4 regions of the Streptomyces sp. NPDC050161 genome follow, and region 1 is predicted to be linked to each of the others. Evidence: riboswitches for the same ligand, from Rfam matches in the RefSeq annotation. Region 1 holds a riboswitch; each other region holds the start of a gene.
The links. Region 1 has a riboswitch for cobalamin ahead of ACIBK8_RS09450 (CoA-acylating methylmalonate-semialdehyde dehydrogenase). Riboswitches for the same ligand answer to the same signal wherever they lie in the genome.
Positions count from the first base shown of each region.

Region 2: another riboswitch for cobalamin. It lies ahead of ACIBK8_RS27320 (HoxN/HupN/NixA family nickel/cobalt transporter); the one in region 1 lies ahead of ACIBK8_RS09450 (CoA-acylating methylmalonate-semialdehyde dehydrogenase).
Region 3: another riboswitch for cobalamin. It lies ahead of cobN (cobaltochelatase subunit CobN); the one in region 1 lies ahead of ACIBK8_RS09450 (CoA-acylating methylmalonate-semialdehyde dehydrogenase).
Region 4: another riboswitch for cobalamin. It lies ahead of ACIBK8_RS01285 (ribonucleoside-diphosphate reductase subunit alpha); the one in region 1 lies ahead of ACIBK8_RS09450 (CoA-acylating methylmalonate-semialdehyde dehydrogenase).

Region 1 covers NZ_JBITJM010000004.1:366,395-370,867, reverse strand. Annotated here, with positions in the region: gene ACIBK8_RS09455 (acyl-CoA dehydrogenase family protein) at 1-19, opposite strand, end outside; gene ACIBK8_RS09450 (CoA-acylating methylmalonate-semialdehyde dehydrogenase) at 16-1,515, opposite strand; cobalamin riboswitch at 1,714-1,889, opposite strand; gene ACIBK8_RS09445 (APC family permease) at 1,972-3,864, opposite strand; gene ACIBK8_RS09440 (hypothetical protein) at 4,152-4,473, shown strand, end outside.
Region 2 covers NZ_JBITJM010000019.1:135,286-139,758, reverse strand. Annotated here, with positions in the region: gene ACIBK8_RS27335 (methyltransferase) at 1-700, shown strand, start outside; gene ACIBK8_RS27330 (nucleoside/nucleotide kinase family protein) at 760-1,422, shown strand; gene ACIBK8_RS27325 (alpha/beta fold hydrolase) at 1,605-2,453, shown strand; cobalamin riboswitch at 2,547-2,765, shown strand; gene ACIBK8_RS27320 (HoxN/HupN/NixA family nickel/cobalt transporter) at 2,763-3,908, shown strand; gene ACIBK8_RS27315 (VOC family protein) at 4,006-4,473, opposite strand, start outside.
Region 3 covers NZ_JBITJM010000013.1:165,439-169,911, forward strand. Annotated here, with positions in the region: gene cobN (cobaltochelatase subunit CobN) at 1-1,873, opposite strand, end outside; cobalamin riboswitch at 1,911-2,046, opposite strand; gene cobG (precorrin-3B synthase) at 2,171-3,574, shown strand; gene ACIBK8_RS22195 (precorrin-8X methylmutase) at 3,633-4,259, shown strand; gene ACIBK8_RS22200 (precorrin-2 C(20)-methyltransferase) at 4,262-4,473, shown strand, end outside.
Region 4 covers NZ_JBITJM010000001.1:288,966-293,438, forward strand. Annotated here, with positions in the region: gene ACIBK8_RS01285 (ribonucleoside-diphosphate reductase subunit alpha) at 1-2,145, opposite strand, end outside; cobalamin riboswitch at 2,303-2,463, opposite strand; gene ACIBK8_RS01290 (hypothetical protein) at 2,580-2,798, shown strand; gene mctP (monocarboxylate uptake permease MctP) at 2,830-4,473, opposite strand, start outside.

The sequences.
Region 1 (4,473 bases):
AGGTCGTCACGGCGCTCATCCCATGGTCGGCAGGGTGAAGTTCGCGCTTTCCTTGACCCCTGACGGCCAGCGCGAGGTGACGGTCTTGGTGCGGGTGTAGAAGCGGATGGCGTCCGGCCCGTGCTGGTTGAGGTCGCCGAATCCGGAGCGCTTCCAGCCGCCGAAGGTGTGGTAGGCGACGGGCACCGGGATGGGGACGTTGACCCCAATCATGCCGGTCTCCACCCGGCGGGTGAAGTCCCGCGCGGTGTCGCCGTCCCTGGTGAAGATCGCGACGCCGTTGCCGTAGGGGTGCTCGGTGGGGAGCCGCAGCGCCTCCTCGTAGTCGGCGGCGCGTACGACGGACAGGACGGGTCCGAAGATCTCTTCCTGGTAGATCCGCATGGCCGGGGTGACGCGGTCGAAGAGCGAGGCACCGGCGAAGAAGCCGTTCTCGTGCCCCGGGAGGCTGAAGTCCCGCCCGTCGACGACGAGTTCGGCGCCTTCCTGGACGCCGGACGCGACGTATTCGCGGACCCGGTCGACGGCTTCCTTGCAGACCAGCGGGCCGAAGTCGGCGTCCGGGTCGTCGGATGTTCCGATGCGCAGGGAGGCGATCCGTTCCCTGAGCCGGGCGACCAGCGCGTCGGCGGTCTCCTCCCCCACCGGCACGGCGACGGAGATCGCCATGCAGCGCTCCCCCGCGGAGCCGAATCCGGCGCCTATCAGCGCCTCGACGGCCTGGTCGAGGTCCGCGTCCGGCATCACGATCAGGTGGTTCTTGGCGCCGCCGAAGCACTGGGCGCGCTTGCCCTGCGCGGCGGCAGCGGCATAGAGGTGCGCGGCGACGGGCGTGGAGCCGACGAAGCCGAGCGCCTGGACGCGCGGGTCCTGCACGAGGGTGTCCACCGCCTCCTTGCCGCCGTTGACGACGTTGAGCACGCCGGGCGGCAGGCCCGCCTCCAGGAAGAGTTCGGCGAGCCGCAGCGGTACGGACGGGTCGCGTTCGGACGGCTTGAGCACGAAGGAGTTGCCGCAGGCGATCGCCGGGGCTGCCTTCCAGAGCGGGATCATCGCGGGGAAGTTGAACGGGGTGATACCGGCGGTGACGCCGAGCGGGCGGCGCAGCGAGTGGACGTCGATACCGCTGCCCGCGTTGTCGCTGAACTCGCCCTTGAGCAGGTGCGGTATGCCGGCGGCGAACTCGACGACCTCCAGGCCGCGTTGGATGTCGCCGTGCGCGTCGGGGACGGTCTTGCCGTGCTCGGATGACAGCAGCCGGGCGAGTGAGTCCTTCTCGGCGTCGACGAGTTGGAGGAACCGCAGCAGGACGCGGGCGCGGCGCTGCGGGTTCCATTCGCCCCACGTCTGCTGGGCCCGTGCCGCGTCGGCGATGGCCGCCTCGGTCTCGGCGCGGTCGGCCAGCGGCGTCCTCGCCTGTACGCGGCCGGTGTTGGGGTCGTACACGTCGGCGTGGGCGCCCGAGGTTCCCGGGAGGTGCTTGCCGCCGATGAAGTGGGTCAGTTCACGGACCATGGATGCCTGCTCTCGTCAGGTGAGATCCGGGGATGGCGCAGCGCGGTCCGGCGGCGGGCGCGGGTGGGCGCGCCGCCGGAACAGCTGGAACGCAGGGGCGAAGAACCGTCACCGGGCGGGGAGTGCCGCCGGGTGCGCCGGATCACCAGGGTCGTGGGTACGCACCGGTGCCATGCGTGTCTGCTCCATCCTCGTGGACAACACGGAACACCCCGCGGCCGGTATCCTGACTCCCGGATCAGCGCCCGTCCTCGTGCCTTCCCGACATCTGGCTCGTCAGTGGCGTGTCCTGCGAGGACGAACTCCCCGGTCACAGTGGCGGGACCGCGCCGGATTCACACCGGCTTCCCTGCACCGCGGGCTTGTCCATGAACATATAGTTGGACGTCCTAGTAAGTCCACCCCCCTTGGTGATCTCGGCGGCCCGCACCCCTCTTTCCGGACGGCCACCGTCCCTCAACTCCGCAGCCGCAACCGGCAGATCCCCGCGTTCGTGCCACGGCGTACGGCACGGGCGACCACCGCGCCGCGCTGGTTGTGCAGCAGCCGCTGCCACGGCCGCGCCGGTTCGGTCTCGGGGATCAGGACGGTGATCCGGGCGGTGGGGTGGGCGGCCCCCAGGTCCCTGACGTAAGCGGCGATGGGGCGTCCCAGGTCCCGGCGGTCGGAGTACAGCCGCAGCAGCGGTACACCGGGGCTCCAGCGCGCCCAGTCCGCCTCCAGCGCCGCGGCCACCGCCCGGTCGTCGGCGTCGGTGTGGGCGACCGTCACGGCGTGGACCTCGTCACCCATCGAGACGGCTGCGGACAGCGCGTCACGGGTGAGGCGGGTCAGCGAGGAGACCGGTACGACCACCAACGAGCGCTCCCGGCACGGGAGTCCGGGAGTTTCGCCGACGCCGATCCGCTCGCCGATCCGGTCGTAGGCGCGGCGGACCAGCAGGAAGACCGCCACCAGGGCGGGCAGGGCGAGGACGATCAGCCAGGCGCCGTCGGGGAGTTTGGTGGCGGTGACGACGACGGCGCTGACGCCGGTGAGCAGGGCGCCGAACCCGTTCAGCGCCGCCTTGCCCGCCCACCGCGGGCCGCGCACCCGCTGCCAGTGGCGGACCATGCCCGCCTGGGCGAGGGTGAAGCCGACGAACACACCGATCGCGAAGAGCGGTACGAGGGTGCGGGTGTCGCCGCCGGACAGCACCAGCAGCCCCGCGGCAACCAGCGCCAGGGCCAGTACGCCGTGCCGGTGCACCTGCCGGTCCGCGCGCAGGCCGAAGACGTGCGGCAGGTAGTGGTCACGCGCGAGCAGCTTCAGCAGCACCGGCAGCCCGCCGAAGGACGTGTTCGCGGACAGCGCGAGCAGCGCGGTGGTCGCGAACTGCACGATGTAGAAGGCGGTGTGGTGCCCCAGCGACGCGTCCGCGAGCTGCGCGAGCACGGTGACACCCTCGGCCGGCTGGAGCGAGAAGCGGGAGATCAGCACCGACAGGCCGATCAGCATGACACCCAGCAACGCCCCGAGCGCGGCCTCGGCCCGGCGGGCCCGGCGGGCGGCCGGCGCGCGGAAGGACGGCACGGCGTTGGCGATGGCCTCGACCCCGGTCAGCGCCGAACAGCCGGAGGCGAACGCCTTCAGCAGGAGCAGGGCACCGACCGACGCCGCGTCGCCGGTGAGCACCGGCGCATGACCCGCGGCCGACTCCATGCTCACCGGGTGGCTGCGGAACAGGCCGACGACGATCAGCACCAGGATCGAGCCGACGAAGACGACGGTGGGCAGGACGAAGGCACGCGCCGAGTCGGCGATCCCGCGCAGGTTCAGCGCGGTGATGACCGCGAGCACGGCCAGGCACAGCCACTGGCGGTCGTCGTACAGGGCGGGAAAGGCGGAGGTCAGGGCCGCGACACCGGCGGTGACGGCCACCGCGGCGTTGAGCACGTAGTCGAGGACGAGCGAGGCGGCGGCCACCAGCCCTGCCCGGCGCCCCAGGTAGGCGGTGGCGACCGCGTAACTGCCGCCGCCGTCCGGGAACGCGGCGATGACCTGCCGGTAGGAGGCAACCAGCACCGCGAGGAGGACGACGATCGCGACGGTGACCGGCAGGGTGAAGCCGAGCCCGCGGGCGCCCGCGGCGGCCAGGACCAGGGCGATGGCCTCGGGCCCGTACGCCACCGATGCCATCGCGTCCAGCGAGAGCGCCGCCAGGCCGGTGATCGCGGTGAGCCGGTGCCGCGCGCCCGGATCGGCCGTCGGCTCGGTACCGGCCGCGGCGCCGGGCGGCGGCAACGGCGGGGCGGGTCGCGGCGGGTCGGGATCGGGCGGCGGCACGGTCTCGGTGGTCGGCACGGACATCGGGCGGAGCTCCTTCGGTGCGGGTCGGCCCAGCGTGTGCCGCCCGTGGCGCCGCGACCCGGCCCCTTGCGGATTCTTGGCGCGATGAGGCGCCGCCTTCACGCATCCCTGACGCGCGGCAGGCGCCTGACCTGCCCAAAGCGCCCGCGACCCGGCTGCCGCCGGCGCCCTCCCCTGCGCACGGCTACTCCCAATGGCAGCCGCGCGCTGGCCCGTCCCACGCGCCTCGGGCAGCGTGGGGCTCCCTGACGACCCGATGAACGGCCGGGCCCCGGCGAGGAGCGGCCATGCACGAACGCCTGGCGCCGCGTCCGCTGCGGCCCGCGGGCCCGGCCGGAGCGCGCTCCCGTACCGCCCGCGCCGCGCCGTGGCCGGCCGCGGTCGCCGTCGTCTTCGCCCTGGTCCAACTGGCCGTGGTGGTACCGGGTTCGGAGCTGGGCTGGGACGAGACGGTCTACGTCAGCCAGGTCGGCCACCAGGCGCCCGCCGCGTTCTTCAGCGCGCCCCGGGCCCGCGGCGTCTCCTATCTGGTGGCACCGGTCGCCGCCCTGACCACGTCGACGACGGCGCTGCGGGTCTACCTCGCCGTGCTGTCGTCGGCCGGCCTGT
Region 2 (4,473 bases), on a different contig from region 1:
CCGGGAACTCCTCGGCCTGATCGGCGCGTACGAATGGCGCAAAAAGGGAGTCGAGATCCCGGCGCTCGGCGGTGACCGGATCCACCCGCACTACGGCGTCTTCTCGCCCGCCCGCGGCGAGTACGTCGACCTCGTGGCCGCCGCGCCGCTGCCCGCGCAGGACCTGGCCTTCGACATCGGCACCGGCACCGGCGTCCTCGCCTCCGTACTCGCGCGCCGGGGCGTGCGCCGGGTGGTGGCCACCGACCAGGACCCGCGCGCGCTCGCCTGCGCCCGCGAGAACACCGAACGGCTCGGTGTGGCGGGCCAGGTGACGGTGGTCGAGGCCGACCTGTTCCCGGAAGGCCGCGCTCCGCTGGTGGTCTGCAACCCGCCCTGGGTGCCGGCGAAACCGACCACACCCATCGAGTACGCCGTGTACGACCCGGGCAGCCGGATGCTGCGCGGCTTCCTGAACGGCCTGGCGGAGCACCTCACACCGGGCGGCGAGGGCTGGCTGATCCTGTCCGACCTGGCCGAACACCTCGGCCTGCGGCCACGCTCCGAACTCACCGCCGCCTTCGCGTCGGCCGGCCTGGAGGTCGTGGACCGGCTCGACGTCACCCCGCGCCACCCGCGCGCCCGCGACACATCCGACCCGCTCCACGTGGCCCGCGCCGCCGAGGTCACCTCCCTGTGGCGGCTGACGGCCACGCACTGACACCCCGCCGACCCGCCGCACCGGGGCCGCCGCACCCGCACCGGCACGAGGGAGCAACCATGGACACGGACCCACCGCACCTCCTGGCCCGCGCCCGCCGGCTCGCCGCATCCGCGGCACCCGGGCGGCGCCGCATCCTGGGCATCACGGGGCCACCGGGGGCCGGCAAGTCCACCCTCGCCGCCCACCTGGTGACGCGGCTGGCCGGGCAGGCGGCGCTGGTCCCCATGGACGGCTTCCACCTCGCCGAGTCCGAACTGCGCCGCCTCGGCCGCACCCACCGCAAGGGCGCGCCCGACACCTTCGACCCCGACGGCTACGCGGCGCTGCTCGCCCGCCTGCGCTCCCCCGCCCCCGGCACCGTCGTCTACGCGCCCGCCTTCGACCGCCGCATCGAGGAGCCCGTGGCCGGCAGCATCGCCGTCCCGCCGCATCTCCCGCTCGTCATCACCGAAGGCAACTACCTGCTCGTCGACGCACATCCGTGGGCCCGCGCCCGCGCGCTGCTCGACGAGGTCTGGTACGTGGACCTGGACGGCACGGAGCGGGTACGGCGGCTGGTCGACCGCCACGAACGGTTCGGCAGGCCGCGGGCCGCCGCGGAGCGGTTCGTGCAGACGTCGGACGAGGCCAACGCCCGCCTGGTGGCGGCCACTCGGGAGCGCGCCGACCTCGTCGTCACCTTCACGCCGGGGGCGGCCCCGCGCCCGGATGGCACCTGACCGGTACGGGAAGGCCCCCGCTTTTGTAGGGGGGAACCCCCTCTTTTCGACTGGGCGAGGAATTCCGGCACCTCGCGCGCGATCCGCACGTTGCATCGAAGGGACGCGGCAGTTCCGGCAGTTCAGACGGTTCCGGCACAGCGGATACGCCCGATGAGTTCAGACGAAGGATGGCAGGGAGCATGACCCAGGGAATCAGCACATGGGCCGACATCGAGAACGGCACCGTGCCGGTCGACGACGGCGAGCTGTTCTACGAGGCGGCCGGCACGGGCCCCGCCGTGGTCCTGCTGCACGGCGGCATGCTCGACCAGCGCATGTGGGACGAGCAGTTCGCCTGGCTCGTCAACTCCGGCCTGCGCGCGATCCGCTACGACCTCCGGGGCCACGGCCTCTCCTCGTCCGTGACCGGCGACTGGTCCAACCACGACGACCTGCGGGCCCTGCTCGACGCGCTCGCGGTGCCCCGCGCCGTCCTGGTCGGCCTCTCCCACGGCGCCCGCATCGCCCTCGACACCGCGCTGGCCCACCCCGAACGGGTCGCGGCCCTGGCCCTGGCCTCCCCCGGCGTCAGCGGTCGCCCCTTCACCGACCCGTTCCTCCTCGCGCACATCAAGGAACAGGTGGCCGCGATGGGCGAACCGGACGCCGCGGAGCGCTACGTCGAGCACTTCCTGCGGATGTGGGTGGACGGCCCGCACCGCGAACCGGCCGCGGTGGACGCCGCGTTGCGCGAACGGCTCCGCGCCTCGGCCCAGGCCAACGCCGAGGTGCACGCCGACGCGATGGGCGCCGGCCTGCCCGTCGAGGTCGGGGCCGCCGACCGTCTCGCCGACATCCGGGTGCCGACCGCCGTCCTCGACGGTGACCTCGACAGCACGGACATCTCCGCCAACGCCCATACGATCGCCCTGACCGTGCCGGGCGCCCAGCGGATCCGGATACCCGGCGCGGGCCACATGGTCAACCTTGAGAACAGGGCCGCCTTCGACCACGCCCTGCACGGCTTCCTCTCCTCGCTGCCGTACTGACCCTTTCACGCCACCCTCACCGGAGGCCCCACACACCCTCACAGGCCCATCAACCAGCACAAACAGGCTCATGGAGGCCGCCGGGAAGCTCCGTTAGAGTGGCCGGGCCGTGGTGCTCGGGAAGACCGGTGAAGGGCCGAAGGCCCCAGCCCGGAGCGGCCCTCGCCACTGTGATCGGGAGTTTCCGACCCCTTCGGCACGCGCGCTCCGCCGCACGTGCCGGGCCACTGACCGCAGCCCGCGGCCGGGAAGGCCGGGCCCGGACGCGTGCACCCGTAAGCCAGGAGACCGGCCACGGCATCTCACGAAGTGATCCACGAGGTGCTGGAGCGTGACCGCCGTATGGCCCTGTCCACCGATCCCCCGCATACCCCTGCCCCGGCCCCGGAGTTCCGCTGGCGCCGGCAGGACACCGTCCGTACCGCAGGGCTGATGGCCGTCATAGCCGCCCTGCACGTCGTCGCCTTCGGCGTGCTCTTCCTCCTGGTCGTCCCGTACCACTACACGGTCGGCAGCCAGGTCTTCGGCGTCGGCCTCGGTATCACCGCCTACACCCTCGGCATGCGGCACGCCTTCGACGCCGACCACATCGCGGCGATCGACAACACCACACGCAAGCTGATGGCCGACGGCAAACGTCCCGTCTCGGTGGGCTTCTGGTTCGCCCTGGGACACTCCAGCGTCGTCGTCGCGATGGCGGCACTGGTGGCCGGCGGCGCCCAGCTCGCCGGCACCCTGCTCAACGACGATTCGCGCGCCCACCAGGTACTCGGCACCGTCGGCACCACCGTGTCCGGCAGCTTCCTCTACCTCATCGCCGCGCTCAACCTCATCGCGCTCGCCGGTATCTGGCGGGTCTTCCGCGGTATGCGCGAGGGCAGGTTCGACGAGGCGGAGCTGGCAGCGCGGCTGGATTCCCGCGGGTTCATGAACCGCTTCCTGGGACGGTTCACCCGGTCCATCTCCCGGCCCGGCCAGATGTTCCCGCTGGGCTTCCTCTTCGGCCTCGGGTTCGACACCGCGACCGAGGTGACGCTGATGGTGATGGCGGGCAGCGGCGCCGCGGCCGGTCTGCCCTGGTACGCCATCCTGTGCCTGCCGCTGCTGTTCGCCGCCGGAATGAGCCTGTTCGACACCCTCGACGGCACGTTCATGAACTTCGCCTACCAGTGGGCGTTCGCCAATCCGGTGCGCAAGGTCTACTACAACCTCACCATCACCGGCCTCTCGATCGCCGTGGCCTTCTTCATCGGCACCATCGAGCTGGTGACCGTCCTGCACGACAAGCTCGGCCTCACCGACGGCGTCACCGGCTGGATCTCCGGCCTCGACCTGGACAACGTCGGCTTCATCATCGTCGGCCTGTTCGTGGTCGTCTGGGCGGCGGCGCTGGCGTACTGGCGGCTCTCCGGCGTCGAAAAGCGCTGGGCGGACCGCGCGGCGACTCGGACCTGACGAGTCAGCTGCCGGCCGCGGCCCCGTCCCGCGAGGCCCGGTCGGCAGCCCCGGCACCGTCGGCAGTCGTGCCGCACCCCGCCCCCGTACGCGTATCTCAGGTGGCGGTGCCCGCCGCCGCGCCCGTTTCCCGGTCCGGGCCCCAGCGACGGAGCGCCGCGGCGAGGTCGAGCGGGCGCAGCCGGTCCGGCTCGTCGGGGCCAGGCCAGTCCTCGCGGGGCACCCGCCACATCACCTCGAACTCGTTGCCGTCCGGGTCCTTGGCGTACAGCGACTTGGACACGAGGTGATCGCTGGAGCCGACCAGCGCGCCGCGGGCGGCAAGCCGTTCCTCCGCCGCGACCAGATCGCCCAGGGTGCCGACCTCCCAGGCCAGGTGGTAGAGCCCCACCCGTCCGACCTCAGGACCCGGCGCCTCGGCGCCCACCGCGAAGAGGCCGAGATCGTGATCGTTGAGCGAGCCGGGCGCGGCCAGGAAGGCCGCGCGGCCCGGCACCTCGTCGGCCGTCGTGAGCCCCAGGGTCTCCCCGTAGAACGCCACGGACCTGGCCAACTCGCGGACGTA
Region 3 (4,473 bases), on a different contig from region 1:
TGGCGGGCAGCTTGGCCGGGTCCATGGCGGAGATCGCGGCGTACTCGTCGAGGAGCTGTTCCAGGCGGGCGATGTCGCCGTACGACTCCGCGCGGGCCATCGGCGGGACGAGGTGGTCGACGAGGGTGGCGTGGACCCGGCGCTTGGCCTGGGTGCCCTCGCCGGGGTCGTTGACCAGGAAGGGGTAGATGAGGGGGAGGTCGCCGAGTGCGGCATCCGGGCCGCAGGCGGCGGACAGGCCGGCGTTCTTGCCGGGCAGCCACTCCAGGTTGCCGTGCTTGCCGAGGTGGACCATGGCGTCGGCGCCGAAGCCGCCGTCGTCGGCGGACGCGGCGATCCAGCGGTAGGCCGCCAGGTAGTGGTGCGAGGGCGGCAGATCGGGGTCGTGGTAGATCGCGATCGGGTTCTCGCCGAAGCCGCGCGGCGGCTGGATGAGGACGAGGAGATTGCCGCGGCGCAGGGCGGCGAGGACGATGTCGCCCTCGGGGTCGCGCCCCGGCTCGCCGACGTGGCTGCGGTCCAGGAACATCTCGCCGGGCGGCGGGCCCCAGTGCTGCTCGACGGAGTCGCGCAGCTCCTGCGGGAGCGTGGCGTACCAGCGCTTGTAGTCGGCGGCCGGGATGCGGACGGGGTTGCGGGCCAGCTGCTCCTCGGTGAGCCATTCCTGGTCGTGGCCGCCGGCCTCGATCAGGGCGTAGATCAGCTCGTCGCCGTCGCCCGACGCCAGTCCCGGTACCTCTTCGGTGCCGAAGTCGTAGCCCTCGTCGCGCAGTCGGCGCAGCAGGGCCACGGCCGATGCGGGGGTGTCGAGGCCGACGGCGTTGCCGATGCGGGAGTGCTTGGTGGGGTACGCGGACAGGACCAGCGCGAGGCGCTTGTCGGCGGCCGGGATGTGGCGCAGGCGGGCGTGCCGGACCGCGATGCCGGCGACCCGGGCGGCGCGCTCGGGGTCGGCGGCGTAGGTCGGCAGGCCGTCCTCGTCGATCTCCTTGAAGGAGAACGGGACGGTGATCAGGCGGCCGTCGAACTCCGGGACCGCGATCTGGGTGGCGGCGTCGAGCGGGGACAGGCCCTCGTCGTTCTCCTCCCAGGCGGCGCGGGTGCCGGTCAGGCACAGGGCCTGGAGGATCGGGACGTCCAGTCCTGCCAGCGCGCCCGCGTCCCAGGACTCGTCGTCGCCGCCCGCGGACGCCTCGGCGGGCTTGGTGCCGCCGGCGGCCAGGACGGTGGTGACGATGGCGTCGGCCGGGCGCAGCGCGTCGATCAGCTCGGGCTCGGGCGCCCGCAGCGAGGCGACGAAGAGCGGCAGCGGACGCCCGCCTGCCTGCTCGATCTGCGCGCACAGGGCGTCGACGAAGCCGGTGTTGCCGCTCATGTGGTGGGCGCGGTAGTAGAGCACCGCGACCAGCGGGCCTGCGACGTCCGTACGGGCGTCGGGGCGCTCCAGCTCTCCCCAGGACGGGGCGGGCTCCGGCGGCTCGAAGCCGTGGCCGGTCAGCAGGACCGTGTCGGACAGGAAGCGGGCGAGCTGGCCGAGGTTGGCGGGGCCGCCGTGCGCGAGGTAGGCGTGCGCCTCGGCCGCGATGCCGACCGGGACCGTGGACGCCTCCATCAGCTGCGCGTCGGGGGCCTGTTCGCCGGTGAGGACGACGACCGGGCGGTGCTGGCCTGCGGCGAGCAGCACCTCCAGGCCCTCTTCCCAGGCGCGGATGCCGCCCAGGAGACGCACGACGACGAGGTCGGTGCCCTCCAGCAGCGCGGGCAGCTCACCGACGTCGAGCCGGGCGGGGTTGGCGAGCCGGAACGGCACGGGACCGGTGGCAGCGCGAGCGCTGAGCAGGTCGGTGTCGGATGTCGACAGCAGCAGAAGCATGCGAGCGCAGGGCCTTCCTCGGGGTGTCCGCGCCCCGGGTGGGTCGTAGAGACGGCGGGAGTTCCTGGCTCGCCCGGAGGGTGTCCGGGTTCACAGTGGCGGGACCGCGCCGGATTCTCACCGGGCTTCCTCCCTGGCGCCGTCGCTGGCGTCCGGTGGGCCAGCTGACCCACCGACCTGCATAGTAAGGGCTGCGCCCGACGCGCGGGAGGCCGCATCCGCACCGGCCGTCCGCCCCCTCCCCCGGCGGCCCGGCTCACGACCTGGCCCGCACCCGACGTCGGTATGCTCGCCGCCATGCCGCCCTCCCCCTCCCTCCGGCCCCACCGGGCCACGACGCCGCCGCGCGACCGCGGTGACGCCTGCCCGGGAGCGCTGCGGCTGCACCCGGCGGCGGACGGGGCGCTGGCCCGAGTCCGGGTACCGGCCGGGGAGTTGATGGCCCGTCAGGCGGCGGCCCTCGCGGACGCGGCCGAGCGGCTCGGGGACGGCCGGATCTCCCTCACCTCGCGCGGCAACGCCGAACTGCGCGGCCTGTCCGACGGCTGCGGCCAGGAGCTGGCCGCGCTGCTGTCGGACGCCGGGCTGCTGCCCTCCGCCCGCCACGAACGCGTCCGCAACATCCTCGCCTCACCGCTCGCGGGCCTCGACCGCCGCACCCCCGCTGACGTGCGGCGCTGGGCCGGGGAGCTGGACGGGCTGCTGTGCGCGAGCGACGTCGCGCCGCAGCTGTCGGGCCGTTTCCTCTTCGTCCTGGACGACGGCAGGGGCGATGTGGCGGCGCTCGGCGGCGATGTGACCTTGGTCGCAGAAGCCACCGGGCCGGACGGGACGACCGGCGGCGCCCTCCTCTTCCTGGGCGCCCCCGACGACTTCCCGGACACCGCCGACGGCTCCCCCGCCGCCCTGCGGATCGCAGGACCCGACGTGCCGCGGGCCGCGCTCGCCGCCGCCGAGCACTTCCTGGCGGCGGCGGAAGGCACCGGCGCCTGGCGGGTCCGCGACCTGCCGGCCGACCGGCTGCCGACCGTCCGCGAGACCGGCGAGCGGCTGCGGGCGGCCGGCGTCGCCGCCGCGTACGTGCCGCCGGGCGACGTACCCGCGTACCGCGAGGCACCGTCGTACGGGGAGGCCGCCGCGCCCGGCATCGTCGAAGGGCCCGGCGGCTCGGCGCTCAGCGTGCCGGCGCCGCTGGGCCGGCTGACCTGCGCCCAGTGGCGGCTGCTGACCGACGTGGCGGCCACCGACGGCGACGGCACGCTGCGCCTGACCCCCTGGCGCGGGGTGATCGTCCCCGGCCTCGCGCCCGCCACCGCCGCGCGGCGGCTCCCGGAACTTGCCGCCGCCGGACTGATCACCGACCCCGCCTCCCCCTGGCACCGGATCGGCGCCTGCACCGGCCGCCCCGGCTGCGCCAAGTCCCTGACGGACGTACGGGCGGACGCCGCGGCAGCCGTCGCGGCCGGTGCCACCGGGGCCGATGGGCCGCTGCCCGTCCAGTGGTCCGGCTGCGCGCGCCGCTGCGGCCACCCGCACGGCACCTGGATCGACGTCCTGGCCACCGGCGACGGCTACCGGGTGTCCGTCGTACGGCCCGGGGCACCACCGGCGCCGGTCGCATCCGGCGCCACCGCGCGGCAGGCGGCCGACGCCGTCGCCACCGCCAGGGCCGCGGCCTCCCAGCCTCCGTCGCGCCACTGACCGCGCCCACCCGCCGTTTGCCACCCACCCACCACCGACCCACCACACCGAGGGCACCGTGTTCGACTACGAGAAGGACGGGGCGGCGATCTACCGCCAGTCCTTTGCCACCATCCGCGCCGAGGCGGACCTCGCGGGGCTGCCCGCCGACGTCAGCCGGGTCGCGGTCCGCATGATCCACGCCTGCGGCATGGTCGACCTCGTACGCGACCTCGCCTACACACCCGGCGTGGTGGCGAGCGCACGCGAGGCGCTGCACGCCGGAGCACCGATCCTGTGCGACGCCAACATGGTCGCCAGCGGCATCACCCGCAAGCGGCTGCCGGCCGGCAACGAGGTGCTGTGCACTCTCGCCGACCCGTCGGTGCCCGCGCTCGCCGCCGATCTGGGCACCACCCGCAGCGCCGCGGCGATGGAGCTGTGGCGGGAGAAGCTGGACGGCGCGGTGGTCGCCATCGGGAACGCGCCCACCGCGCTGTTCCGCCTGCTGGAAATGATCGAGGAGGGCGCACCGCGCCCGGCGGCGGTCGTCGGCATCCCCGTCGGCTTCATCGGCGCGGCCGAGTCCAAGGACGCGCTCGCCGCCCACCCGTCGAAGCTGGACCACATCGTGGTGCGCGGGCGGCGCGGCGGCAGCGCCATGACCGCAGCCGCGATCAACGCCATGGCGAGCGAGGAAGAGTAAGCGTGAGCGAGCAGCAGCCCGATGGGCAGTCCGACGGCGGCGTGCGCGGGGAGCGGCCCGCGGGCCGCCTGTACGGCGTGGGGCTCGGCCCTGGCGACCCGTCCCTGATGACCGTGCGGGCCGTGCAGGTCATCGCCGATGCGGACGTGGTGGCGTACCACAGCGCCCGGCACGGCCGGTCCATCGCACGGTCCATAGCGGCCGAGCACCTGCG
Region 4 (4,473 bases), on a different contig from region 1:
CTGCGGGACCTCCCAGGCGGTGCGGTACAGCGCGCGGATCTCCTCGGGGATCCACGCGACGTCCTGCACCGAGCCGTTGGCCTCGCGCAGCGCGTCACGGGTCCGCGCGTCCCACAGGCCCAGCGCCTTCAACTCCTCGATCAGGTAGGCGTTCACCTGGAGGAACTCGCCCGACAGGGTCTCGCGCTTGAAGAGGTTGGAGACCTGCGGCTCGATGCACTCGTAGACACCGGCGATGGAGGCGATGGTCGCGGTCGGCGCGATGGCCAGGAGCAGCGAGTTGCGCATACCGGTCGTGGCGATCCGGGCGCGCAGCGCCTCCCAGCGGTCCGCCCAGCGGGGCTCGGCGTTCGGGTAGTGGTCGGGGTGCAGCACGCCGCGGGCGGTACGCGTCGCGGACCACGCCGGGTGCGGGCCGTGCCGCTCGGCGAGGTCGGCGGACGACTCGTAGGCGGCGAGCATGATGCGCTCGGAGATCCGGGTGGACAGCTCCGTCGCCTCGGGGGAGTCGAACGGCAGCCGCAGCCGGAAGAAGACGTCCTGGAGGCCCATCAGGCCCAGACCGACCGGCCGCCAGCGGGAGTTGGAGGCGCCGGCCTGCTCGGTCGGGTAGAAGTTGATGTCCACGACCCGGTCGAGGAAGGCGACGGCGGTGCGGACGGTGGCGTCCAGCCGCTCCCAGTCCATCTCGCCGTTCTCACCCAGGTGAGCCGCGAGGTTGACCGACCCGAGGTTGCAGACCGCGGTCTCCCCGTCGTCCGTCACCTCCAGGATCTCGGTGCACAGGTTGGACGAGTGCACGACCTTGCCGGGCTCGGCGGTCTGGTTGGCGGTGCGGTTGGCGGCGTCCTTGAACGTCATCCAGCCGTTGCCGGTCTGTGCGAGGGTCCGCATCATCCGGGCGTAGAGCACTCGCGCCGGGATCTGCTTCAGGGCGCGGCCTTCGGCCTCCGCCTTGCGGTACGCGGCGTCGAACGCGTCGCCCCACAGGTCGACCAGTTCCGGCACGTCGGACGGCGAGAACAGCGACCAGTCGGCGTCCGCCTCCACCCGGCGCATGAACTCGTCCGGGATCCAGTGCGCGATGTTCAGGTTGTGGGTGCGCCTGGCCTCCTCGCCGGTGTTGTCGCGCAGCTCCAGGAATTCCTCGATGTCCGCGTGCCACGTCTCCAGGTAGACGCAGGCCGCGCCCTTGCGCCGGCCGCCCTGGTTCACCGCGGCCACCGAGGCGTCCAGGGTCCGCAGGAACGGCACGATGCCGTTGGAGTGGCCGTTGGTGCCGCGGATCAGCGAACCGCGCGCCCGGATACGGGAGTAGGAGAGGCCGATGCCGCCGGCGTGCTTGGAGAGCCTGGCGACCTGGTGGTAGCGGTCGTAGATCGAGTCCAGCTCGTCCAGCGGCGAGTCCAGCAGGTAGCAGGAGGACATCTGCGGGTGGCGGGTGCCGGAGTTGAAGAGGGTGGGGGAGGAGGGGAGGTAGGACAGCGAGCTGGTCAGCCGGTACAGCTCGGCGACGTCGTCGAGCGCCGCCGCGGAGTCGTTCTCGGCGAGGCCGCAGGCCACCCGCAGCAGGAAGTGCTGCGGGGTCTCGATGACCTGGCGGGTGGTGGGGTGCCGCAGCAGATAGCGCGAGTGCAGGGTGCGCAGACCGAAGTAGCCGAAGCGGTCGTCGGCACCGTCCGCGAGTGCCTTCTCGACCAGCGCGTCCAGGCGGGCCGCGTGGCTGCGGACGAACGCGGCGGTCCGGTCGGCGATCAAACCTTCGCGGTGGCCGACCTCGACGGAGGCGGAGAACGCCACGGAGCCCTGGCCGGCGGCCTCTTCGGCGATGGCGAGGGTGAGCAGCCGCGCGGCGAGCTTGGAGTACTGCGGCTCGTCGCCGATCAGGCCGGCCGCCGCGTCGATGGCCAGGGTGCGCAGCTCGGCCTCGTCGGAGCCGGGGTGCCGGCCGCGGAGCGCGGCGGCGGCCACCTTGCCGGGGTCGGTCGCGGTGAGGTCGGCGGTCAGCTCGGTCAGGGTGCGCAGCAGGGCGGTGCCAGGGGCGTCGTCGGCGTGCTGGGGGCGGCCGTCCGCGGTGGGGAGCGTGGCCGCATCGGGCGATCCGGCCTCGGCGGCTGTCGCGGACTCCGTTGGCGCGATGGTCACGTGGTGCTCTCCCTCACTCGGCGGGGGCCGGGAGGGGCGGTGCGCGACGGCCGCACGCGGGCATACGGCACCCCGGACACACGGGGCGCGGGCACACCGCGCGGCGTCCACCGGCCCATCCCTCGGGGCCCGGACGTATCGACGTCCACGCCGATGGCGGCGCGGGCGTACTGTCGGCAGGTCTTCGGACTCACAGGTGCGCACGACAGGCGGTGAAGCGATGTCTGCGCATACGTACACCGTTGCGGGACAGTTCCGGACTCACACCGGATTCCCCTGCGGCGACAGCGAGCACGAGCATACATGTGGGGGTGCCACCTCGTGCGCACCCCCACATCTAGTGAGTCGTGTGTGATCGCGCGGTGTCTGTCAGTGGTCCCCGCTATCGTCGTTCCCACGTTCCCCGCACTGCGACGACAGCAGGAGGAGGCCCCATGACCGCGCTCGCCGACCGGCCGCACAGCACGCTCACCGACTACTTCGAAGAGGCCGCCCGGATAGTCGAGCGGGCGGAGGAAGGCGTGCGGCTGGAATTCATCGGCGGGGTAGAGCTGACCCCGGGCGGACGGCCCGCCGCGTCCGTCCCAATACGGCGACGGCCCGCCGTGCCCGCCCCCATACGGCGACGGGCCGCCGCGTCCGGAGGGACGTGACGGCCCGTGCGGGTGCCGGAGAGAGCCGGGGTCAGTGGCCGGTCGCCGAACCCACTGCTGTGGGCGGCAGTTCGGAGTCGGCGGCCTTGTCGCCGACGTCCGCGGTGTAGTCCCCGGGGCTGGTCTCGTCGACGCCGTCAGGCGCCTTCAGGGCCCGCAGGACGAAGGTCAGCACGACCGTCACCAGGACGTTGAGCACGATCGCGGTCAGGCCGATGTAGCCGATCTGGCCGATGCCGGGGATCTCGGCGTTGGAGCCGCCGAAGTGCGCTTGCGTCGGGCTTGCCACGCCGTACGCCGCGAGCGTGCCGTAGACCATGCCGACCGCCCAGCCGGCCAGCAGCGCCCAGCGGTGGAACCAGCGGGTGAACAGGCCGCCGACCAGCGACGGCATGGTCTGCAGGATCCAGATGCCGCCCAGCAGCTGGAAGTTGATCGCCACGGTCTTGTCCATGCCCAGGACGAAGATCAGCGCGCCGACCTTCACGAGCAGTGAGACGAGCTTGGCGACCTTGTGCTCCTGCGCCGGGGTGGCGTGCGGCTTGATGAAGTCCTTGTAGACGTTGCGGGTGAAGAGGTTGGCCGCCGCGATGGACATGATGGCGGCGGGCACCAGCGCGCCGATCCCGATCGCGGCGAACGCCACGCCGGAGAACCAGCTCGGGAACATGTCCTCGAACAGCTGCGGGATCGCCAGCTGCGCGTTGCCGTGGGTGTCCGTGCCCGCCTTGATCGCCATGAAGCCGAGCAGCGCGAGGAAGCCCAGCATGAGCGAGTACAGCGGCAGGATGGTGGTGTTGCGGCGGATCACGTTGCGACTGCGGGACGACAGCGTCGCGGTGATCGAGTGCGGATACATGAACAGCGCGAGCGCCGAGCCGAGCGCCAAAGTGGCGTACGCCCACTGGTTGTTGGGGCCGCTGGCCAGCTCACCGCGCGGCTTGCCGGTCGGCCCCGGCTCGGCGAACGCCTTGCCCGCCGCGTCGAAGATGGCGTCGAAACCGCCGAGTTTGATCGGGATGTAGATGATGGCGACGGCGATGACCAGGTAGATCAGCCCGTCCTTGACGAATGCGATCAGCGCCGGCGCGCGCAGGCCCGATGAGTAGGTGTACGCGGCCAGCACCGCGAACGCGATCAGCAGCGGGAGGTCCTTGACGAACCAGTTGGTGTTCTCGCCGCCGCCGACACCCATCACATCCAGGACGGCCTGGATGCCGACCAGTTGGAGGGCGATGTACGGCATCGTCGCCAGGATGCCGGTGAGCGCGATGGCCAGCGACAGGCCCTTCGAGCCGAACCGGCCGCGCACGAAGTCGGAGGTGGTGACGTAGCCGTGCTTGTGCGAGACCGACCAGAGGCGGGGCAGGAAGGTGAAGATCAACGGGTACACGAGGATCGTGTAGGGGACGGCGAAGAAGCCGGCCGCGCCCGCGGCGTAGATGGCCGCCGGGACGGCCACGAAGGTGTAAGCGGTGTAGAGGTCGCCGCCGAGCAGGAACCACGTCACCCAGGTGCCGAAACTCCGGCCGCCCAGGCCCCATTCGTCGAGGTTGGCGGACTGCTCGGCCTTGCGCCAGCGGGCGGCGAGGAAGCCCATGACCGTGACGGCCACGAAGAAGAAGATGAAGACGGCCAGCGCGACGCCGTTGACGCCGTCCGTGCCGGCCGCGGC